Regions from separate parts of the Nitratireductor sp. CH_MIT9313-5 genome, predicted to be linked through region 3. Evidence: predicted binding sites of a transcription regulator. Region 3 holds the regulator's gene; each other region holds the start of a gene.
The links. The regulator LexA, encoded in region 3, represses DNA repair genes until DNA is damaged. The targets are predictions, from matches to a motif close to TGTTCNNNNTGTGTTCNG.
Positions count from the first base shown of each region.

Region 1: a site for LexA is predicted at 1,250-1,267, ahead of def (peptide deformylase). Genes of this name have one in related genera too.
Region 2: a site for LexA is predicted at 6,428-6,445, ahead of parE (DNA topoisomerase IV subunit B). Genes of this name have one in related genera too.

Region 1 is NZ_JAYMER010000011.1:482,168-490,121, forward strand. It holds gene fmt (methionyl-tRNA formyltransferase) at 1-642, opposite strand, end outside; gene def (peptide deformylase) at 670-1,200, opposite strand; gene WA367_RS06345 (DNA recombination protein RmuC) at 1,301-2,545, shown strand; gene WA367_RS06350 (TAXI family TRAP transporter solute-binding subunit) at 2,635-3,597, shown strand; gene WA367_RS06355 (TRAP transporter permease) at 3,678-5,447, shown strand; gene hisG (ATP phosphoribosyltransferase) at 5,437-6,135, opposite strand; gene WA367_RS06365 (ATP phosphoribosyltransferase regulatory subunit) at 6,132-7,253, opposite strand; gene hisS (histidine--tRNA ligase) at 7,515-7,954, opposite strand, start outside.
Region 2 is NZ_JAYMER010000014.1:134,201-142,154, forward strand. It holds gene WA367_RS08195 (hypothetical protein) at 1-241, opposite strand, end outside; gene WA367_RS08200 (nitroreductase family protein) at 421-981, shown strand; gene WA367_RS08205 (flavin reductase family protein) at 981-1,598, shown strand; gene WA367_RS08210 (HpcH/HpaI aldolase/citrate lyase family protein) at 1,605-2,483, opposite strand; gene WA367_RS08215 (MaoC family dehydratase) at 2,499-3,068, opposite strand; gene WA367_RS08220 (DUF2336 domain-containing protein) at 3,088-4,221, shown strand; gene parE (DNA topoisomerase IV subunit B) at 4,274-6,355, opposite strand; gene gcvP (aminomethyl-transferring glycine dehydrogenase) at 6,627-7,954, opposite strand, start outside.
Region 3 is NZ_JAYMER010000014.1:405,852-413,805, forward strand. It holds gene trpD (anthranilate phosphoribosyltransferase) at 1-279, shown strand, start outside; gene trpC (indole-3-glycerol phosphate synthase TrpC) at 306-1,106, shown strand; gene moaC (cyclic pyranopterin monophosphate synthase MoaC) at 1,113-1,616, shown strand; gene WA367_RS09460 (molybdopterin molybdotransferase MoeA) at 1,597-2,805, shown strand; gene lexA (transcriptional repressor LexA) at 2,889-3,611, shown strand; gene WA367_RS09470 (ComEC/Rec2 family competence protein) at 3,641-5,992, opposite strand; gene gltX (glutamate--tRNA ligase) at 6,106-7,527, shown strand; gene gltA (citrate synthase) at 7,691-7,954, shown strand, end outside.

The DNA of each region.
Region 1 (7,954 bases), on a different contig from region 3:
GATGCGCGTTTCCTGCTTGTCGATCTTCTTTGCATAGGTCACGCCATCTTCGGCCTGGGGCACAAGCTCCAGCGCACCGTGCTCAAGTGCTGCCATCGCACGCACCATGAGTGCTGCGCCCACATCGCGAAGGCGGTCATGAAGTTCACCGGCCGTCATGTTCGGCTTGATCTCGACCCGCTCGGTCATGGCGACAGGGCCGGTATCAAGTCCTTCATCCATGCGCATGATCATCATTCCGGTCTCGGCGTCTCCCGCCATGATGGCGCGCTGGATTGGAGCGGCACCGCGCCAGCGGGGCAGGAGTGAGGCATGACCGTTATAGGCGCCAAGGCGCGTGCCTTCGAGAATGGCTTTCGGCAGAAGAAGTCCATAGGCGACGACGACCGCGGCGTCGGCCTTCAGATCACGAAAGGCTTGCTGTTCTTCCTCGCTTTTCAGGCTCTTCGGCGTGCGCACGTCGATGCCAAGCGCTTCGGCACGCTTGTGCACGGGCGAGGGGGTAAGCTCCAGACCACGGCGGCCCGCAGGACGTGGTGGCTGGGTATACACCGCAGCAATCTCATGACCGGCTTCCACTAGCGCATCAAGCGTGGCGACCGAAAAGTCCGGCGTACCCATGAATATGAGGCGAAGGCCCATTGGCGGCTGCTCCCGTCAGACGGTTGGTCAGCCCACCATGCGGCTTGGCGGACGGTCCTTGGCGAGTTTCTTGAACTTGCGCACCACCATGTCGCGCTTCAGCTTCGACAGATAGTCGATGAAGAGCACGCCATTGAGATGGTCGATCTCGTGCTGCAGGCAGGTAGCGAGCAGCCCGTCAGCCTTCAACATCTGCTCGCGACCCTGTTCGTCGATGTAGCGCACGGTCACTTCGGCCGGGCGCTCCACTTCCGCATAGTAATCGGGAATGGAGAGGCAGCCTTCCTCATGCACATTCATCGCGTCCGAGCGCTCGAGGATCTCCGGATTGATGATGATGCGCGGCGCGGGCTCCTCGTCCTTCTCGGCCACGTCAAGAACAAGCATGCGGCGCGGCTCGCCCACCTGGATGGCGGCAAGGCCGATACCCGGCGCATCATACATGGTGGCAAGCATGTCGTCGGCGAATTTGCGCACCTCGTCATCCACGCGTTCAACAGGTTTGGAAACCTCGCGCAGGATGGGGTCGGGCAGAATTACGAGCGGTCGAATTGTCATGCGCGTCAGGTAATGGCTCGGCGCTTGCCCGTCAACAAGGATGCGGGCTTGTTCACCTTTTGGTCTTATGTGGTTATCACGAATCGCATAAGCTGCCTGAATGGACATTGCTCAGATCTTTAATGCGCCCGTAGCGCAGTTCGGTTCCTCCACCTTCACGCTCGGCCAGCTGGTGGCGGGGGCGGGGCTCATGCTGCTTGTGCTTTTCGTCTTCCTGATGGTGCTTTTGTGGCGCTCTGCACGGGCGCGTGCGGTGGCCGCCGCCGAAGCCGCGCAGCGGGCGCGCGAGGCCGAACAGCGCATGGCCGAACTCACCCGCGCGCAGACCGAGCTGCAGGGGCGCATGGGCACGATCGCGGAAGTTTTCGGATCCAGACAGGCCGAGCTGACCAAGGCGCTGTCCGAGCGCATGGACGGCATGACGACGCGGCTGGGTCACTCGATCACCGAGCAGACGAAATCCACGCACGAGAACCTGGCAAAGTTGCAGGAGCGCCTCGCCGTCATCGACACGGCCCAGAACAACATCCAGTCGCTTGCCGGTCAGGTGGTGCAGCTTCAAAACATCCTGTCCAACAAGCAGACACGCGGTGCGTTCGGCCAGTCGCGCATGGAAGCCATCATCGCCGATGGTCTGCCCCCTGGCGCCTATGAGTTTCAGGCGACGCTCTCGAACAATACGCGGCCCGACTGTCTGGTGAAGATGCCGAACGATGCCCCGTCACTGGTCATCGACGCGAAGTTCCCGCTGGAAAGCTGGAACGCCATCCGCGCGGCATCCGAGGGAGAGAGCGGACCCGATGCAAAGCGCGTGGCCGAGCAAAGCTTCCGCCGGGATCTCGATGTGCATGTCAAGGCGATCTCGGAGAAATATCTGCTGCCGGGCGAGACGCAGGACACGGCCTTCATGTTCGTGCCCTCTGAATCCATCTTCGCCGAGATCCACGAGAATTTCGAGGCACTGGTGCAGAAGGCCCACCGCGCCCGTGTAGTCATTGTTTCGCCATCGCTCCTGATGCTGTCGATACAGGTGATCCAGGCCGTGCTGAAAGACGCGCGCATGCGCGAGCAGGCACATCTGATCCAGGCCGAGGTGGTCAAGCTGATGCAGGATGTGACACGGCTTGATGACCGGGTGCGCAAGCTGCAGACCCATTTTGGCCAGGCCAGCCGTGACATCGACCAGATCCTGACCTCCACCGACAAGATCACCAAGCGGGGCGAAAAGATCGAGGCGCTGGAGCTTGGACCGGCGGAAGCCGCAAAAACGTCAGCGGATGGTGGCGAACAGCGTCTTGCACCGCCCGGCCAGGGCTCCCTGCGCCTGCGGGTGGTGGAAGAATAGCCGCTTCGCGGCAAAGTGAGTTGAAACACCGGCAGTTTTCCTGCCAATGAGACACTTCATTTCGTGAGTGCTCTTTGGGAGGAAACAAAATGTTCAAGTCTGCACTGAAAACGGCATGTGCCGTCGCGGCGTTCACTGCGGTGGCGCTTTCAGGTGCGAGCGCGGAAACCCGCATCACCTACAAGTCGGCAAAGGCCGGTTCCTCCTATTACCAGATGGCGGTCGAGATCGCCGAAGCCCTAAAGAAGGGCACCGATGGCGAGTTCAGCGTCACCGTCGAGGAAAGCCAGGGTTCGGTCCAGAATGTCATGGAAGTGCGCGCGCGTGGCGCAGACTATGTCTTCACGACCCCACCGGCATTGGTGGGTGCTGCACAGAACGCGTCCGGTCCTTTCGAGGGCAAGGGCAGCGACAAGTTTGCTGAAATCCGCGCGCTCTTCCCAATCCCCTCGCTCACGATGCACTTCGTGGTCGCCGAGAGTGCTGGGGCCAGCAAAATCGAGGATCTGGCCGGCAAGACGGTTCTGCTCGGCAAGGGCTCCTTCGGTGCGAGCGAAGGCGAGAAATATCTCGAACTCTTTGGCATCAAGGATCAGGTCGAGATTGCCGACGCTGAGCTTTCCAATGCGGTGGCCGCCCTCAAGAACGGACAGATCGATGCTTTCGTCACGGCCGGCTCCTGGCCTGCACCGAACGTGATCGAGGCTGCAGCCAGCATTGGCGTTGACGTGCTTTCACTGACTGAAGAGCAGATTGCAGAGACCAAGCGCACGAAGATCACGATTCCCGCCGGTACCTATAGCGGTCAGGACGAGGACATCGTCACCACTTCGCTCCCGGTGGTGGCCTACACGACAACGGCCATGGATGACGACACGGCCTATCAGCTCACCAAGACCTTCTGGGAGCAGAAGGAAGCCATGGGCGGCAACGCACCCTGGTGGAACGGTGTTGACACGGCGCTGATGGCCAACATCACCGGCAAGCTGCATCCCGGTGCTGTACGCTACTATGAAGAAGCAGGCGTGGAACTGAGCGACGCCCAGAAGTAAAACCGCCACCTGCCGCCGCACCTGATTTCAGGGTGCGGCGGTTGCTCCTTGTTTTCAGCCTTTCAGACAAAAGCATTGCCATGACCAAGCGCATCGCCCTGGCCGCCCTAGCAGGCCTGCTCGTCGCCTATCATCTCGCGCTGGTCTTTTCCGGGCTCGTGCCGAACCTTGTAAGCCGGCCGCTGCATATGGCGCTGATCCTGCCCTGGGTGCTCGTTTTCGTGCCGCAGGAAATGGGGTGGCTGAAACGCATCTCGGGCGTTGCGCTTGCTCTTGCTGGCATCACTGCAAGTCTGTGGGTCGCGCTGAACCAGAACAGCCTCGGTGACCAATATGGTTTTCTCGAAGGTCCTTTTCAGATTGCCATTGCGGCAATCCTGTTGCTCGTGGTTCTGGAAACCGCGCGTCGCGCTATCGGCTGGGCCTTGCCCATCGTTGCCGCCATCATGTTGCTCTATGGCCTTTTCGGGCAGCATATTCCCGGCGAATTCGGCCATTCGGGAACCCCACTCACATCCTTTCTCGGCACGCTTACCATCGCCGAAGGCGGCATTTGGGGCAGCCTTACAGGCATCTCGGTTTCGACCGTCTCAATCTTCGTGATCTTCGGAGCCGTGCTTAATGCGGGGGAGGCGGGGCAGGGCTTCATGAATGTCGCTGCAGCCGCGGCTGGCCGCCTGAAAGGTGGGGCAGCCAAGGTTTCCGTCATTTCATCAGCGCTGTTCGGATCGATCTCCGGTTCCGCTTCTGCCAATGTCGCCTCCACTGGTGCGATCACCATTCCCGCCATGGTCAAGCTTGGCTACCCGAAGCGGCTGGCGGGTGCCGTCGAGGCCGTAGCATCCTCCGGTGGCCAGATCATGCCGCCGCTCATGGGGGCTGGCGCCTTCGTGATGGTGGAGCTTACAAGCACGCCTTACACCGCCGTCATGGCCGCAGCCATCCTGCCGGCAATCCTCTATTTCTTCGCGGTGTGGATCGGGGTGAACGCATTCAACACCCGCTACAAGCTTGAGGGCCTGCCAGCGGATCAGGCTCCCGCACTGCGCGATGTGATCATCACTTCGGCCTTCTTCCTCGTGCCGTTCACGGTCCTGCTCTGGGGCATGTTCGTGGCGGGCGTCACGCCGCAATATGCCGCAAGCCTTGCCATCCTGGCAGGAGCAGTGCTGCTTTTCTTCAATGGTGCGCTGCGTTTTTCTGCACGTGAGGCTCTGCTCCGTTTCGAAACCGCGCTGATCACCGCCGCACGTCAGGTCGCGCTTATCGCTTCCATCATTCTGTGCGCTTCCATTGTCATCGGCGTGCTTTCGATCACGGGCCTTGGCGTCAAGATTACCTCGCTCATCCTGTCGGGCGCAGGGGGCATGTTGTGGCCATCTCTGCTTTTGACGGCGATTGCATGCCTGATCCTTGGCATGGAAGTGCCGACAACCGCCGCCTATGTCATCTGCGTGTCCGTGGCTGGCCCCGCGCTGACACAGCTTGGGCTGGAGCCGCTGGAGGCGCATCTCTTCGTCTTCTGGTTCGCGCTTCTGTCCACCATCACGCCGCCCGTCTGTGGTGCTGTTTTCATTGCTGCGGGCATGGTCGACGAGGATTGGCTGAAGGTCGCCTTCACGGCAATGGCGCTGGGCGTCGGGCTCTATCTGATACCTCCGGCCATGATCGCCAACCCGATGCTGCTGGCATCGGCCACGGCACCGTTGGCCGCACTGTTTGCCGGCGCAAAGGTGGCGCTGGCGCTGGGAATGATCTCCTACGGGCTCATCGCGCGATTCAGCGTGGCAACACGCACCGGACTGGTGGCGGGCGGGCTAATCGTACTTTTCGTGCCACTCAGCCTTTAGAATTGATCGCGTCGCAGATGGAGGCCACCAGCGCCGCGTCGTGCTCGTCGCGTGCTCTCTTGGCTTTCACCAGGCACGCTTCAGAGCGCAGAATAACGCCGTCTTCCAGCACTTTCAGATGGTTGGCGGTCAGCGTCGAGCCGGTCGAGGTGATATCGACAATGATATCGGCAGACCCCGCCGCCGGCGCGCCTTCGGTGGCACCGAGGCTTTCCACGATGCGATAGACCTGGATGCCGTGCTTCTGGGAAAAGAACTGCTGCGTCAGGCGCCAATATTTCGTGGCAATGCGCAGACGACGACCGTGACGATGGCGAAAATCGGCGGCCACATCGTCAAGATCGGCCATGGTCTCGACGTCAAACCACACATCGGGCACGGCGACCACCACATCGGCATGGCCGAAGCCGAGCCGGGCGGCAATCTCTGCCTTGGCTTCCCAGTCGGGAATGGTTTCGCGAACGAGGTCTTCGCCGGTTACGCCCAGATCAATGCTGCCCTTGTCGAGCTCGCGTGCGATTTCGGAAGCCGACAGAAACGCGACCTCGATCTCCGGACGACCTTCCATCGAAGCCTGATAGCGCCGGTCATTTTCAGGCAGCTTCACATGAAAACCCGCAGCGGCAAGCTGCTCGATCGTCTTGTCCTTGAGGCGTCCCTTGGAGGGCAGGGCGAGTGTAATGCTCATGATGCGCGCTCCCGCAGGGTCTCGATGCGGTCCAGCCATGCCGAGAAGCCAATGCCGGGAATGGGGAAGGGCGCGCCAAGCAGCGTCAGAAGCCGGTCATAGCGCCCGCCACCGACAAGCGGCTGTCTCTCACCCTCAACCGTGATCTCGAAGATGAAGCCGGTATAATAGTCAAGCGGACGACCGAAGGAGGCATCATAGGTAATACGGGCAGCGCCGAGACCGGCTGCCTCGATCTCCCTCTGACGCGCGGAAAATCCGGCAAGCGCTTCATCAAGCACAAGACCGGCTTCACCCGCAAACGCTTCCAACCTCGCGATGGCTTCTGAGAGCGGCACTTTTAGCGCTAGGAATTTGCGCAATGCAGCGACCGCATCGTTGGAAAGCCGTACGCGCTCAAGTGCTGCCTTCTCGATCAGACGCTCGGCGATTTCCTGCGGCGTGCGACCGGCAGATGGCGAAAGACCCGCAGCCTCCATGCGCTCTGTTACCTGGGCCACAAGCGCACTTCGCTCACCCCTGGCAACCAGTTCGGCGAGATCGGCAGGCAGGCTGCCGCCATTGGGCGGATTGGTAAGTTCATCGAGTGTTGCCTTCAGGAGCCCCGGCGCCCCGAAGGCACGCGCCAGCCGCTTCTGCCAGCCCGATGGAAGTCCAAGCGCGGAAAGCACCGCCTCGAAAAGCGCCTGGTCGCCCATGGTCACGGCAAGAGCACGGCCCGGAAGCAACCGCTCCAGAAGCGCATGAGCGTCGGCCAGCGAACGCGCATCGGCTTGCGGACGGTTGTCCGAGCCCAGATCCTCGATACCCGCCTGAAAGAACTCTGCACCACCTTGTCGGCGCTGACGGAACACTTCGCCCAGATAGGCATAGCGCTGCGGCGTCTTCGCCCGCGCTGCAATGTGGTCACGGCAAACCGGAATGGTGAATTCCGGCCGCAGGCAAAGCGTTTCGCCCGTCTCGCTTTCCGTCAGGAAAATGCGCCGACGCAGATCCTCCCCCGCCATGTCGAGAAAGGGGTCGGCCGGCTGGATAATGCCAATATCCGCAAGCTGCGCCTCGCGCTCGGCAAACAGTGCGAGAATGTCATTGGCGAAGGTGGGGTAGCGGTGGGTCATGAGATGCCGGTGCGTACAGCACCCCCCTCTGCCTTGCCAGGCATCTCCCCCTCAAGGGGGGAGATCACACAGCTTCGCTGTCGCGCGACTGGTTTCAGGATTGGTGCTGCACTCAAACGCAGCCAATCTCCCCCCTTGAGGGGGAGATGTCCGGTAGGACAGAGGGGGGTGATCCTGGCTCTCACCTCAAGCGCAGCCAATCTCCCCCCTTGTGGGGGAGATGCCCGGCAGGGCAGAGGGGGGTATTGCAAGCCGCTCACCTCAAACCCCATCCCGTTCCTGCCGCTGCTCCTCAAGCACGCGGGCAACCGCCTCCACCAACTCGTCTTCCTTGACAGAAAACTGCGCCGGACGGCTCGCGCGCCATTCCTCGTTGCTTTCGATCTCGGCGGACAGCTTCTTGCCCTCGATCAGATCCTTGATCTGCACCACGCCTTCCGCGCGCTCATCAGCACCCTGGATGATGGCCAGCGGGCTGCCGCGGCGGTCTGCATATTTGAGCTGGTTGCCGAATTTCTTCCAGTTGCCCTGATACATCTCGGCGCGGATGCCGGCATTGCGCAGCTTCTGCGTGAAGGCCTGATATTTAGCCATGGCCTCCATGTCGCCATCCATGACGGTAACGAGCACGGGGGCCAGAACCTCGTCCTGACCAAGCTTTCCAAGGTTCTTCAGCGCCGTCATCAGGCGCGAAACTCCGA
Region 2 (7,954 bases), 270 kb from region 3:
CTGTTGCCACCAAGGGCAATTTTCCATCGGGTCCAGGGACGGGTGAAAAGACCCGCCAGACGAGCCCCTTGGGGATCTCCTCGCCATCCTCGGTCAACTGGGCGGAAAGCATGACCGATCCACTGGCCCCGATTGCAAGCGAAGCCGGATTGTCGGGCGCTGCATATTCCGTAATTCCCGGCACTTCCAGATCAAGTTCGGGTGTTTCCGCGTCTTGCGCATTCGCGCCGACAAGACCCATGGTGAGGGCAATGATAACGCAAAGACTGCGCAGAACGATGTGGAAGTAGCTCATGCCTTGCGTTGAAGCTTAATCAGGTGGCATTTTCAAGGCTTCTCTTTGCCGTTAAACCTCCGGCACATCAAAGCTTCCACACAATGGAGACCCACGCGTTGAACAAGGCTGTTCTCGACTTCCTCATGAGCCGTCGCTCCGCTCCTATCCCTGAACTGGGCGGCCCTGAACCAACGCCTGAAGAACTCGACACGATGTTGAAGGCAGCAAGCCGCGTGCCTGATCACGGCAAGCTCAACCCATGGCGCTTCATTCTCTATCGCGGCGACATGCGCCACAAGGTCGGCGAGATGCTTGCGGTTCTGGCCGAGGAGCGGGAAGGGGAATTGTCGCCCGCACGCCGCGAGCAGGAGCTGACGCGCTTTTCGCGCGCGCCTTTGGTGATCGGCGTCGTATGTGCCGTGGAAGACCACGTGAAGATCCCCGAATGGGAACAGTTTCTTTCAGCAGGCATGGCTGCCTATAATCTGATGCTGGCTGCCAATGCGCTTGGCTTCGGCACCAACATGATCACGAACTGGTACTCCGACATTCCCGAGGGCAAGGAGCTTCTGGGTGTTGCGCCGCATGAAAAGGTGGTTGGCTTCATTCATCTTGGCCGTCACGAGGGCAATGTGCCCGACCGTGTGCGCCCCGATCACAATGAGCTGGTGCGCGATTATTCCGGCCCGTGGGTGGAAGCCTGATGTTTTACGAACCGAAGGCGGGTCACGGCCTGCCGCATGACCCTTTCAAGGCGCTGGTCGCGCCGCGGCCCATCGGCTGGATTTCCACGCGGCGAAAGGATGGCACGGCCAATCTCGCGCCTTACTCCTTCTTCAATGCCATCTCCACCAATCCGCATCTGGTGCTCTTCTCGTCTGAAGGAGTGAAGGACAGCTGCGCGATTGCTGCTGAGACCGGTGAGTTCGTCGTCAATATCGTCAGCCGGAAGCTCGCCGAACAGATGAACCTGTCGGCCATAGATGCGCCCGAAGGTGTGAACGAGTTCGAGGTGGCGGGGCTCACGGAGGCCGACTGCCATCACATCTCCGCCCCGCGCGTTGCCGAGGCTCCAGCCGCGCTGGAGTGCAAGGTGGTGGACGTGCTGCAGCCCAAGGGGCTTGATGGAGCGCATGCCGGCGTGACCGTCGTCATGGGCGAAGTCGTCGGTATCCATATGGACGACGCGATGCTCGTTGACGGGATGTTCGATGTCACGAAGGCGCAGACGCTCGCCCGTCTCGGATACATGGACTACACGGCCGTAACCCAGACCTTCGCCATGCGCCGCCCGCGCTGGAGCGAGCGTGGCGAGGGCTGAACGCCTCTAGAGCGCGCCTGCGGCCCGGGCGCGCGCCAGCACGCGTTCGGCGCGCACGATGTGAGGGCGGTCGATCATTTCGCCGTCGAGCGCAATCACCCCTGCATCACCTTGGGCCGATACGGCGTTGAGCAAACGCTGAGCCTTTTCAATGGCTTCGGGCGAGGGGGTGAAAACCTCGTTGATGATCGGCACTTGCGCGGGATGGATCGCCATCCGTGCGGTAAAGCCGTCGCGTTCGCCTTCAATGCAGTCGCGACGGAAACCTTCCTCATCGCGGAAATTCGGATAGACCGTGTCCACCGCAGCAACACCGATCGCACTGGCAGACAGGATCGTGACCGTGCGCGCATGTTGGAAGACCGGTGTATAGTTTCCTGCCTCGTCGCGGGTCGCCCTTGCACCGATTGCAGCCGACAGGTCTTCGGCTCCCCATGTCAGCCCGACGAGCCGCTCCCTGACATTGTGATAACTGCCGGCATTGAGGACCGCACGCGGCGTTTCGGTGATGATGGGCAGGATGGTCGTCGAACCATCTTCCAGACCATTCTCCGCCTCGCTCACGCGCAACATCGCCGCCAGCCGCGCCACATCTTCTCCGCCCTCGGCCTTGGGAAGCATGATGCCGACCGGTCCCGCGCCCATCACCGCATCAAGATCCGCCTGCGTTAGCTCCGTGTCCAGCGCGTTGACACGGACGTGAAGCGCAGGGTTGTCCTGGCCCGCATGTTCACGAAGGAAAGCGGCAGTGATCTCGCGCGCCGCCGGCTTGTTTGCCGCCGAAACGGAATCCTCAAGGTCCAGGATCAGCACATCGGCGCCACTCGTGAGCGCCTTTTCCATCTTGCGCTCGGAATCACCAGGAACGAAGAGCAATGAACGCATGATTTGTCTCCCCGCTCAGGCTGGCTTCTTCAATATCATGGCCTGGCGCACGCAGCGCGCTACCAGAACATTGTCCTGATTGTAGGCGCGGTGTTCAAATTCGACGATTCCGCGGTCAGGTTTCGATTTCGATTCGCGCACGCTCTTGATCTCGGTCTCCACGCGGATCGTGTCACCATGGAAAACCGGGTGAGGGAAAACCGTCTCTGTCATTCCCAGATTGCCGATCGTGGTACCAAGCGTGGTGTCATGCACCGAGATGCCTATCATCAGTCCAAGCGTGAAGAGCGAGTTGACCAGCGGCTTGCCCCATTCCGACTTCTCCGCAAAATCGAAATCTATATGCAGTGGCTGCGGGTTAAGCGTCATGACGGAGAACATCATGTTGTCGCTTTCCGTCACGCTTTTGCGCAGCGTATGCTTGATCACCATGCCCGGTTCGAATTCGTCCAGGTAAAGACCTGCCATCGCGCTATCCTCCCATTGGCGAAATTGGGTGAATTGATAAGCATCGGCAGAAAGCTTCGCAACAGCGCACTTATGGTAAACCATTCGTATAGAAATGGCTGCTACCGTGAACATCATTGGCGGGAGTTGATGTCGCGTGGTTGTTATCCAGCACTTTCTGAAATGGCTCGAAACGGCAAAGACGCAGGAGCGTGCAGACGCCGCTGCAGCACTCGCGCGAGCCTTCGTACAGCGCGAACTGAAATTCGACGACCGTCTGGCAGCCGAGGCTGCCCTGACGCTTCTTCTCGATGATCGTTCGACAAAGGTCCGCCTGGCACTGGCTGAAACGCTTTCCCTCAGTGTACGTGCACCAACGCACATCATCGCGGCACTCGCCGCCGACCAAGTGGAAGTTGCAGCACCGGTGCTCGCCCGATCGCCGCTTCTCTCGGACGCGGAACTCATCGACCGCGTCGCCCTTGGCTGTGCAAGAGTGCAGACGCTGACCGCCTCGCGACCGAAGCTCTCCCGCTCGCTCAGCGCTTCAGTGGCGGAAGTGGGAAGTGTTGAAGCCTGTACCGCACTTGCCGGCAATGAAGGCGCTGAAATCGCACCATTCAGTTTTCGCCGCATGATCGAGCGCTTTGGCGCGATCGGCCCGCTTCGTGAAGCCTTGTCCCGCAACCCGAATCTTCCCGCCGACTGCCGCCACCTCCTTGTCGAGGCCACGGGCAACGCGCTTTCGGCACTGCCGCTCGTAAAGGCTCTGATGGGTGAGGAGCGCGCCAGTCTGATCGCAAGGGACGCGTGCACCCGGGCTTCCGTCACGTTGATCGAGAGTGTCGCCGACGAGGAGCACGAAGCACTTGTCGAGCATCTACGTCTGCGTGGCGAACTGACCAGTGGATTTCTGGTGCGGATCGTCGCTCACGGAAAAGTCGATTTCTTCCGCGTGGCACTTGCGGCCATCACCGGTCAGGATGTGGACCGCGTGACTGCGCTTCTGGCACGCGGACGACATTCGGCCGTTGCCGCGCTTTTCAAGCGCGCCGGACTGAGCGCCATCACTCATGCGCCACTGCTCATCGCTCTCGACATCTGGCGTGAGGTTGCGCGCGGAAACCGCATGGCCGGTCCGCAGGAGGTCTCATGGTCGATGCTGCAGGCAGTAGATTCAGCTCAAGGCAGCGATGAAGCCGAGAAACTGACGCGTCTTCTTCGCCAGATCCATCTCGAACAGCTACGGCGCAATGCGCGTCTTCAGGCGCTGGAGCTTGCCGCCGCTTGAAGCAGGTTGCGCGAAGGAAGGGCAGGAATGCTCACTTCCCGCCCGGAGCCACCTAGATGTCGAGCTCTTCGACGAACTCCGCACGTTCCTGAATGAAGCGAAAACGGGCCTCGGGCTTGGTGCCCATAAGGGAGTCGACCGCTTCGCGCGTGGCTTCATGCCCTTCGGCTATCTCCACCTTCAGCAGGTTGCGCAGTTCGGGATCCATCGTGGTCTCTTTGAGCTGCTTGGGAAGCATTTCACCCAGACCCTTGAAGCGACCGATATCGATCTTCCCGCGTCCCGTGAATTCCGTTCGCAGAAGCTCTTCCTTGTGGGCGTCATCACGCGCATACATGGTCTTGCCGCCCTGGCTGATACGATAGAGCGGTGGCACGGCAAGATAGAGGTGCCCGCCTTCGATGAGCTGCGGCATTTCCTGATAGAAGAAGGTGATGAGCAGCGAGGCGATATGCGCGCCGTCGACATCGGCATCGGTCATGATGATGATGCGCTCATAGCGCAGATCGTCTTCACGATATTTGTTGCGGGTGCCGCAGCCTAGCGCCTGGATCAGGTCTGCAATAAGCTGGTTGGAGGCAAGTTTGCCCGAGGCTGCACTCGCAACATTCAGGATCTTTCCGCGCAATGGCAAAACAGCCTGGTTCTTGCGGTTGCGCGCCTGCTTGGCCGAGCCGCCAGCCGAGTCACCCTCGACGATGAACAGTTCTGCACCTGCTGCCTGGTTGGAGGAACAATCGGCAAGCTTGCCCGGCAAGCGCAGCTTGCGCACGGCGGTCTTGCGGTTGACCTCACGCTCCTGACGGCGCTTCAGACGCTCGTCGGCACGAGCCATGACCCAGTCCAAAAGCTTTGAAGCTTCCTGCGGGTTTTCTGCCAGCCAATGATCAAAAGGATCGCGGATCGCGTTCTCGACGATACGCGTGGCAGCAGCGGTTGCGAGCTTGTCCTTTGTCTGGCCGACAAATTCAGGCTCACGCACAAAGACGGACAACATGCCGGCTGCCGAAATCATCACGTCGTCTGAGGTGATGATGGAGGCGCGCTTGTTGCCGGTCAGTTCCGCATATTGGCGAAGGCCGCGCAAAAGCGCGTTGCGGAAGCCGCTTTCATGCGTTCCGCCTTCTGGTGTCGGCACGGTATTACAGTAGGAATTGAGCGCAGCGTCGCCGCCATACCATGTGATCGCCCATTCGACCGCACCATGCCCGCCGCGCTTCTCGCTGCGTCCGGCGAAGATCTCCTTGGTGACCTGATATTCGCCCTTCACCGAAGCTTCCAGAAAGTCCTTCAACCCGCCGGGGAAGTGGAAGACGGCCTTTTCCGGCGTCTCGTCCTTCTCGCCGATAAGGGCGGGATCACAGACCCAGCGGATTTCGACACCGCCGAAGAGGTAGGCCTTCGAACGCGCCATCTTGTAGAGGCGTGCAGGCTCGAATTTCGCACCCTTGCCGAATATCTGCTCATCCGGCTTGAAGCGCACTTTGGTGCCGCGGCGGTTGTGAACGTCGCCAAGCTTCTCGAGCCCGCCCTGCGGCAGGCCGCGCGAGAATGTCTGGCGGTAAAGCTGGCGGTTGCGCGCGACCTCGACTTCCAGAAGCTCGGACAGCGCGTTGACCACGGAGACACCCACACCATGCAGGCCACCGGAGGTCTCATAGACCTTGGAGTCGAACTTGCCGCCCGCATGCAGCGTGGTCATGATGACTTCCAGCGCGGACTTGTCCTTGAATTTGGGATGCGGATCGACAGGAATGCCGCGGCCATTATCAGTGACGGAGAGATAGCCGTCTGCGCCCAGCTCCACCTCGATGAATGTGGCATGTCCGGCAACGGCCTCGTCCATCGAGTTGTCGATGACTTCGGCAAAAAGATGGTGCAGCGCCTTGTCGTCGGTGCCGCCGATATACATGCCCGGGCGACGGCGAACCGGTTCGAGACCTTCCAGGACCTCGATGTCGGCCGCGCTGTAGTCGCCACCGTCACGCGGCTGTGCGGGGGCAGGCTTCGCTTTTGCTGGTGATGAAGGCGCGGCTGGTGCCGGAGCGGAGGAAGCAGGCGCAGGCTCGGGCTGGCGCACGCGCTCGGGCGTCGTCTGGCTCAGTCCGGCAAACAGATCGTTATTGTCATCCATGGCGCTAATTCTGCTCTCATCCCCGCGAATCACTTCCCCACTTTGCCATGGTTTCCAAGGCAAGGCGAAGTCTGTTCCGGTTGTGTTCAGTGCTTGTGCATAAGTGGCGTCAAGCCGCTTTAGCGCGGTTCTTCAAGACGAAGTCTTATACAGCATGACCTGGATGAATAGGGAATAAGAGCCTGTCATTCAATGCGGCGCACTGCTGCAGCCGTGGAAAACAGGGCTTTCGGTGCCGCAGTGTGCTTCTGCGGCACCGATATTTGCGGCGTCAGCTCGCCATTGCCTCGACCGGCGGGCAGGCGCAGACGAGATTGCGGTCGCCCGCTACATTGTCGACGCGCGAAACCGGCGGCCAATATTTGGACGCAGGCTCCATGGAGCCGCTCGGGAAGGCGGCTTCCTTGCGGCTATAGGGATGCGTCCACTCGTCGGCAACCAGAATGTCTGCCGTGTGTGGGGCATTGACCAGCGGGTTGTCGTCCTTCGGCAGGTCACCGCTTTCGATGCGTGCGGCTTCTTTCGCGATGGAGATCATTGCGTCACAGAAGCGGTCAAGCTCGGCCTTTGGCTCGGATTCCGTCGGCTCCACCATCAGCGTTCCGGCAACCGGCCAGGACATCGTTGGCGCGTGGAATCCGTAATCGATCAGACGTTTTGCGATATCTTCCACACTAACGCCTGCACGATCCTTCCAGACACGCGTGTCGAGAATGCATTCATGCGCCACGCGGTCGTTGCGGCCCTTGTAGAGCACCGGATAATGCTCCTTGAGGCGGTGTGCGATATAGTTGGCGTTGAGGATTGCCATTTCGGTCGCGCGCTTGAGCCCGTCGCCGCCCATCATGCGGATATACATCCAGGTAATGGGCAGGATCGAGGCGCTGCCGAAGGGCGCTGCCGAAACCGCGTCACTCGTGCCAAGCGCCACATGACCCGGCACATAGGGCTTCAGATGCGCCTTCACGCCGATCGGACCCACACCCGGACCACCACCGCCATGCGGGATGCAGAAGGTCTTGTGCAGGTTCATGTGGCAGACATCCGCACCCAGATCGCCCGGGCGCGAGAGGCCGACCATGGCATTGAGATTGGCGCCGTCGAGATAGACCTGTCCGCCGTTCTCGTGAACCACTGCACACATGTCACGCACACCTTCCTCGAACACGCCATGCGTGGAAGGATAGGTGATCATCAGGGCTGCCAGACGCTCGGCGTGCTGCTCTGCCTTCGCCTTCAGGTCGTCGAAATCGATATTGCCGTCATCGTCGCAGCGCACCGCAACCACCCGCATGCCAACCATGGAGGCCGAAGCCGGATTGGTGCCGTGGGCGGAGGTCGGGATCAGGCAGACATCGCGCTCGCCCTGACCCTGCGCCTGATGATAGTGGCGAATGGCCAGAAGGCCGGCATATTCACCCTGGCTTCCGGCATTGGGCTGGAGCGAACAGGCATCGAAACCGGTGATCTCCGAAAGCCACTTGTCGAGATCATCGATCATGCGGCGATAGCCAACGCTGTGCTTTTCCGGAGCGAAGGGGTGGAGATTGGCCACCTCGTTCCAGCTCACCGGCGCCATTTCGGCGGCAGCATTCAGCT
Region 3 (7,954 bases):
ACCTTTGATCTGACGCCGGAGGAAGTCGGTCTCCCACGCGTGACCGTAGCTGATCTCAAGGGCGGCGACGGCGAGTACAATGCCCGCGCGCTGCGTGCCGTTCTTGAAGGAGAGCGCAATGCCTATCGCGATATCGCAGTTTTCAACGCAGCCGGTACATTGACCATGGCTGGCAAGGCTGAGAATCTGCAGGACGGCGTGAAGATGGCCCAGGCGGCAATCGACAATGGCAGCGCTCTGAAGCGCCTCGAAAAACTGGTCGAAGTGTCCAACCGGTAAGCCGGAGCGACATGCGAAGGACGGCAATGGCTGACATTCTGGAAAAGATCGAGACCTACAAGCGCGAGGAGATCGCGGCCGCAAAAGCCGCTGTTCCGCTGAGCGAGCTCAAGGCGAAAGCCGCAGATGTCGAAGAGCCCCGCGGTTTTGCACGCGCATTGCGCTCTGACATCGACAAGGGCCGTTTTGCGCTTATTGCCGAGGTGAAGAAGGCAAGCCCCTCCAAGGGACTGATCCGTGCGGACTTCAACCCGCCGGCACTCGCCGAAGCCTATCGCGAAGGCGGCGCGACTTGCCTCTCTGTGTTGACGGACAAGCCCTCATTCCAGGGAGCGCCGGAATATCTTGCACAGGCGCGCAATGCCTCGGGTCTTCCGGTCCTGCGCAAGGATTTCATGTTCGAGACCTATCAGGTTCACGAAGCCCGCGCCTGGGGAGCAGATGCGATCCTGCTCATCATGGCTTCCCTCACCGACGATGAGGCGCGCCAACTTGAAGACGAGGCTTTCCAACTTGGCATGGACGTGCTGGTGGAGGTTCATGACGAACCCGAGCTTGAGCGAGCGCTCAAACTGTCCTCACCGCTGATTGGTATCAACAATCGCAATCTGCGAACATTCGAAGTCAGCCTCGAGACCAGCGAGAAGCTGGCACCGCTTGTCCCCGATGAGCGGCTGATTGTGGGCGAAAGCGGCATCTTCACCAATGCTGACTGCCAGCGCCTGTCGAAATGCGGCATCAACACCTTCCTGATCGGCGAGAGCCTGATGCGCCAGGATGATGTAGCCCAAGCCACACGCGATCTGCTCGCTCCTGTGGCTGCTTGAGTTTCCATGACGCGGCTCACCCATATCACCTCCGATGGCACTGCGCAGATGGTGGATGTTGGCGCAAAAAGCGAAACCGCCCGCCATGCAATGGCTGAGGGATCCGTGAAAATGCGTCCGGAAACGCTGGATGCCATCCGCAGAGGCGATGCCAAGAAAGGTGACGTTATCGGCACTGCACGCATTGCAGGCATCATGGCTGCAAAGCGCACCCACGAACTCATCCCGCTTTGTCACCCTCTCGGTCTCGACAGCGTTGCCGTCGAAATCAAACCCGACGAGGAACTGCCGGGCCTTCACATTTGTGCAACCGCACGGGTGACCGGCAAGACAGGCGTGGAGATGGAAGCTCTAACAGCAGCCTCCGTTGCCTGCCTGACCATCTATGACATGGCCAAGGCCATGGATCGCGGCATGGAAATCACCAATCTCCGCCTTGTCGAGAAAGCCGGCGGCAAATCGGGCCACTGGAGAAGAGAAGACGCACCGGATGGCACTTCTTCCCGTTGATGAAGCGCTGGAGCGAGTTCTGGACGGCGTCAAGCCGCTGGAACCCGAATGCGTGCCATTGAGAGAAGCGTCAGGACGTGTCCTTGCGTCACCGATATATGCCAACCGGACCCAGCCGCCCTTCGACGCATCCGCAATGGACGGCTTTGCGGTACGTGCGGACGACACCCGCAAACCCCAGAACAACCTGCGCGTGGTCGCAGAGGCTGCGGCTGGCACACGGTTCGAAGGCACGCTCAAGCATGGGGAATCGGTACGGATTTTCACCGGGGCACCTGTGCCGAAAGGTGCTGACGCTGTCCTGATACAGGAGAACACCGAACAGACCGGTCAGGCAACAATCCGTGCGACGTGTCCCGTCGAGGTTGGACGAAATATCCGGCTGGCAGGCCTCGATTTTCGTGAAGGCGACACCCTGCTTGAACCGGGGCGCAAACTCGATCCCGCAGCTCTGGCACTTGCCGCCTCTGGCGGACATCCGAGCCTATGCGTGCACAGGAAACCGCTTCTGGCGGTACTTGCCACCGGTAACGAGCTTGTCCCTCCCGGCGACGAGATCGGAGAAAATCAGATCATCGCATCCAACACATTCGGCATCGCAGCCATAGCCGAACAGGAAGGTGCTGAAGTGCTTGATCTGGGCATCATACCCGACGACGCAGCGTTGATTTCTGCGGCATTGCAGCAAGCCTCCGGTCAAGGAGCGGATGTTCTGGTCACGCTCGGCGGCGCATCGGTTGGAAAACACGACCTCGTGCGCAGCGCACTGGCTGACGCGGGAATGCAGCTTTCGTTCTGGAAAGTTGCCATGCGCCCGGGCAAGCCATTGATCTCCGGAAGATTGGGCAACCAGCGGGTGCTGGGCCTGCCCGGCAACCCTGTTTCCAGTCTTGTCTGCGCCGAACTCTTTCTGCGACCGCTCCTGGCCCGGCTCTCCGGCGCTATCTTCCGTCCCGATATCCGCCGCGCCAGGCTCGCCACTGCCATGTCGGCCAATGATGAACGTCAGGACTATGTGCGTGCAGTCGCGGTACAAGGCCCTGAGGGGCTTCTAGCAACACCGTTTGCTCACCAGGATTCGTCGCACCTGACGGCTTATGCTGCCGCAAACTGCCTCCTCATCAGGGAACCCCACGCACCCGCCGCGGCCGCCGGCGACAGATGCCGGATCCTGATGCTGCGAGACTGACGCCAAAATTGCCGTTGCGGAACACAACTGGAACAGATACATTATGTTCTGGTTTTGTTTATGACTGATTCCGGGAGTCGGCAATGCTGACACGCAAACAGCACGAGCTGCTGCTCTTCATCCACGAGCGTCTGAAGGAGACGGGCATCCCGCCTTCGTTTGACGAGATGAAGGAGGCGCTCGACCTGGCTTCCAAGTCGGGCATTCATCGTTTGATTACCGCGCTCGAGGAAAGGGGCTTCATCCGCAGGCTTCCCAACCGGGCTCGTGCGCTGGAAGTGTTGCGCCTGCCTGATTCGATCGCACCAGGTCTTGGCGGCACTGCACGCAAGTTTCAGCCAAGCGTGATCGAGGGTAGCCTCGGCAAAACGCCCGAACCTGCCCGTCCCGCCGCTCCCGCGCCTGCACCGGCTGAAGACGGTGGCGCCTACAGCGTCCCGGTCATGGGGCGTATCGCAGCCGGTGTGCCCATCGATGCCATCCAGCACCAGACCCACAGCATCACGGTACCGCCGGATATGCTTTCAGGTGGGGAGCACTACGCTCTGGAAGTAAAAGGCGACTCGATGATCGAGGCTGGGATCTTCGATGGTGATACTGTCATCATCAAACATTCCAGTTCGGCCAATCCCGGTGAGATCGTTGTTGCGCTGGTTGACGATGAGGAAGCCACACTCAAGAGGCTCAGGCGCAAGGGCGCATCCATTGCGCTTGAGGCAGCCAATCCTGCCTATGAGACGCGCATTTTCGGCCCCGACCGCGTGAAGGTTCAAGGCAAGCTGGTCGGTTTGATCCGCCGCTACTGACCTTGTGAGCCCTCGGGTCGCTGCTGAATTCATAGCGCGCCCGCAGGAGGGTTAATCCCTCCGGTAGGGCGGCAGGCCCTTGCAGCGCGAGAATATTGTCGGTGTTCATGCCAGGGCCGATAGGGCCTGGCCACGGCATGTACAAGTCGGGTTATCCTGTCCGGTCTGGTCGACAGATAGATTGCCGCAGCACCATTTTGTGCGAGATCCTTCTTGGTCAGCAGCAACACGTGCCTGCCGCATGGAGAGGAGATTGTGGCATCGTCGACCACGATCACCGCAGCTTTCGAGCAATAGGCTCTAGTGTCTGCCGGGTCCTTCAGATGCACGATTGCTCCACCATGGGGATGCTCCAGCGAGCAGACCGTGTCGGCGCATGAAAAGGCGTTGTCTGGTGTGGCCTGCCCCTCATCCACACCCTGCGGCTTGATCACCTGATCGACATTCAGCGCATGTTTCCAATCACCCATGGTGAAGCCGTTGGGCCGGTCTCTGTTGACCGCCAGTGCCCCGTTTGCCACGCGGACACCGACGAGCCGCGCATCATCGCTCACAAGGACATCTGGAAGGTCGCGCTGGGACCAGACGGCCAGTCCGGCAAGCAGGAACGGGAGCGACAGAATTCTCAACCGCGTCGTGAAAATGACCAGCAATGTAAACCCGCTGACGAGCAGCAGGAATGCGCCCCGCGGCATCAGACCGATCGCATCAATGGGACTGCGATCTGAAACCGTTTCGGCGATCAGCGTAATCCCCTCTATCGCCTTGCCCATCAGGAGCCAGAATGGTCCATCCAGCCCAAATGGCATCATGATCATTGCGATTACCGCAGATGGCATGGCAACAAGCGAGACCAGGGGCATGGCCGCCAGATTTGCAGGCAAAGCATAAGGACTGACGCGCTGAAAATGCCACGCTCCGAACAGGCTGGTTGCCAGGCCGGCAATAATGCTGGTCGCGCAAAGCCCGGCGAAGAACAGTAGTACCGCCATTGCCACGCGAGCGGCCAGCCCTCGCTCCCGATGCGGCCGGTGCGAGGCCCTGCGGCGGCGTTCCGTCCACCATCCATACGCGGCAATCAGTGCCGCAGTCGCCGCAAAGGACATCTGAAAACTGGGCCCGACCACCACATGGGGTGATGCGGCAATGATGATGAGGGCGGCAATGGCGAGATTACGCATTGTTATCGCCGCGCGATCAAACAGAAGCGCTGCCAGCATGACGGCGAGCATGATATAGCTGCGTTGCGCGGCGACGGCTCCTCCGGAGATCAGCAGATAAAGCGTGGCCAGAAGCAAAGCTGCGCCTGCGGCATATTTCTTCACCGGCAGGCGCGAGGCGCTCTGAGGAAAGAGCGCGAAGCCCCAGCGCACGCCAAGCATGACGCATCCGGCGGCCAATGCCATGTGCAGGCCTGAAATTGCCAGAATATGCGCCAGCCCTGCGCGCCGTAGCCACTCATTCGTTTCTTCGGGTATGCCCGCACGGAAACCGGTGATCATCGCGACCGCCACTTGCCCAGCCTGCCCATCCACATGGCGCGAAATTCGCTCAGCGAGCGCCCGGCGCAGCCTTTGGACCAGGCTTTGCGCACGCAATAGAACACTCTCTTCGGCTTTTTGAACGCGCACGGGATTGCGCAGAAAGAAGCCAACTGCACCCCGCTCCTGGAAAAAGCTCGTAAAGGCAAAGTCATAGGCACCAGGGCGCACCGGCCCGGAAGGCGGCATCAGCCGCACCAGCCCGCTGACAACGTCGCCCGGCGCCAGCGCATCCGGCACATTGCGGGCGCTGACCCGGACACGGTCAGGTGCATATCTCAGTTGCGGCCGCTCTGTCCCGATCACATCCAGCGTAAGCCGGATGCGTCCGTTTGCCATGTGCTCAAGTGTCAACACCTGCCCCGTCAGCGTTGTGGCAATGGGCGAACCAAGCATCGGTGTTGATCGCCGCCAGGTCTCCAGCTTGGCTGCGGCCAGCCCCATTGAGAAAACCAGTAACGCCGCAAGTCCGAGGGAGACCACCGGTCTACCTCGCGCCAGAAAAAGGCCCGCAAGGAGCACCGTGACAGTTGCCACGATGGCTGCGCCTGCTGGTTCTTCCGGCAAGGCGAAATAGACCGCTGCGCCAATGGCCAGCAAGACAGGCAGAAACAGGAACGGTGTGCCTCGGGCAGCTTCCACGTGCAGGTCGCTCAGCACATTTCCACTCAACGACTGAGTCAGGGATTTACGCGACCGTGGCTGCGCCGAAGGCAGCGTCGCACCACCAGCTTCTGCAATATCCCGGACAGGCTCCGCCACGGGCGAACCGACCTGGCCGAAACCCTGCCCGAACCGCTCGCGCTCATCCATGCTGGTGGCCGCCCCGTCACCTTGCATTTCCCATAAGCCCCCGGCGCTTGCGTGCGCTCTCGCCTATGCTACATGAGGCGCACGCAATTTCCACCCGACGGATGGGCGGTCAGGATCGCCCACAGCCCAAACAGGATGTCATGTCAAAACCTGTCGTAACCCGCTTCGCCCCCTCACCCACCGGCTTCCTGCATATTGGCGGCGCCCGGACAGCATTGTTCAACTGGCTTTATGCGCGTCACACAGGCGGCAAGATGCTGCTGCGTATCGAGGATACCGATCGCAAGCGTTCCACCGACGAAGCAACCAGGGCCATTATCGAGGGAATGTCCTGGCTCGGCCTCGACTGGGACGGCGAGCCGGTTTCTCAGCACTCGCGGGCCGATCGCCATCGTGAAGTGGCCTTGGAAATGGTGGAACGAGGCGAAGCATATTATTGCTATGCCTCCCAGGAAGAGCTGGAGGCCATGCGCGAAAAGGCGCGCGCTGAAGGCCGCCCGCCGCGCTACGACGGCACCTGGCGTGATCGTGATCCCTCCGAAGCGCCTGAAGGCGTAAAGCCTGTCATTCGCATCAAGGCGCCAAAGGATGGCGAGACCGTCATTCATGACAAGGTTCAAGGCGAGGTGCGCTTTCCAAACAAGGATCTCGACGATTTCATCATTCTGCGCTCCGACGGCTCGCCAACCTACATGCACGCAGTCGTCGTGGATGATCACGACATGGGCGTAACCCACATCATCCGCGGTGACGACCACCTTACCAATGCCGCGCGCCAGACCCTGATTTACAAGGCCATGGGCTGGGATGTGCCGGTGATGGCGCATATTCCGCTGATTCACGGTGCTGACGGTGCGAAGCTGTCCAAACGCCACGGCGCGCTGGGCGTGGAAGCCTATCGCTCCATGGGCTATCTGCCCGAGGCACTGTGCAATTACCTCGCCCGCCTTGGCTGGAGCCATGGCGATGACGAAGTGATGTCCATCAAGCAGATGGTCGAATGGTTTGAGATCGAGGATGTGAACAAGGGCGCAGCGCGCTTCGACTTCAAGAAGCTCGAGGCCATCAACGGCATCCATATGCGCAACAGCTCTGACGACGATCTTTTTGAGCTGTTCATGAAGCAGATGCCCTATCTGGAAGGCGGTCCGCTGATCGTACAGAACCTGACGGATCAACAACGCGAACAGATCCGACAGGCCATTCCCGGTTTGAAAGAACGCGCAAAGACGCTCGTCGAACTCCTTGATGGCGCTGGATTTATTTTCGCCAAGCGCCCATTGCCGTTCGAGGAGAAGGCCACCAGCCTTTTGACCGATGATGCACGCGCGATCCTCGCCAGCCTCCACTCCGACCTCTCCGCTCTGGACGAATGGACGCTGGATTCCACGGAAGCGGCAGTGCGCGCATGTGCCGAAAGGGCGGAGGTAAAGCTTGGCAAGGTTGCCCAGCCGCTGCGCGCTGCTCTGACGGGTCGCACCACTTCGCCGGGCATCTTTGATGTGCTGGTCGTGCTTGGACGGGAGGAATCGCTCGCCCGGATAAAAGATCAGGTGGCATAATACTTTGGTCTGCACATCGCCGGTGCACTGCAACATTGGGGGTGTGGTGCGCTTGGCATGGGCAGACAAATGCGATAGCTAAGTGCCACCTGTGGCGGGCCGCGTCTCCTGCGCGGAGCATTATCCCGCGCCCCCAAGTTTCACATATGGAAGAGGTGTTGCGATGTCAGAATCGAGTGCGAAACTGGAGCTTGGTGGCGACAGCAAGGAATTTCCGGTACTGAATGGTACGCTCGGACCGGACGTCATCAATATCGGTGCTCTGTACAAGAACACCGGCATGTTCACCTATGACCCGGGCTTCACCTCTACCGCAAGCTGCGAATCGAAGATCACCTATATCGACGGTGACGAGGGCATTCTGCTGCATCGCGGCTATCCGATCGAGCAGTTGGCCGAGCATGGCGACTTTCTGGAAACCTGCTAT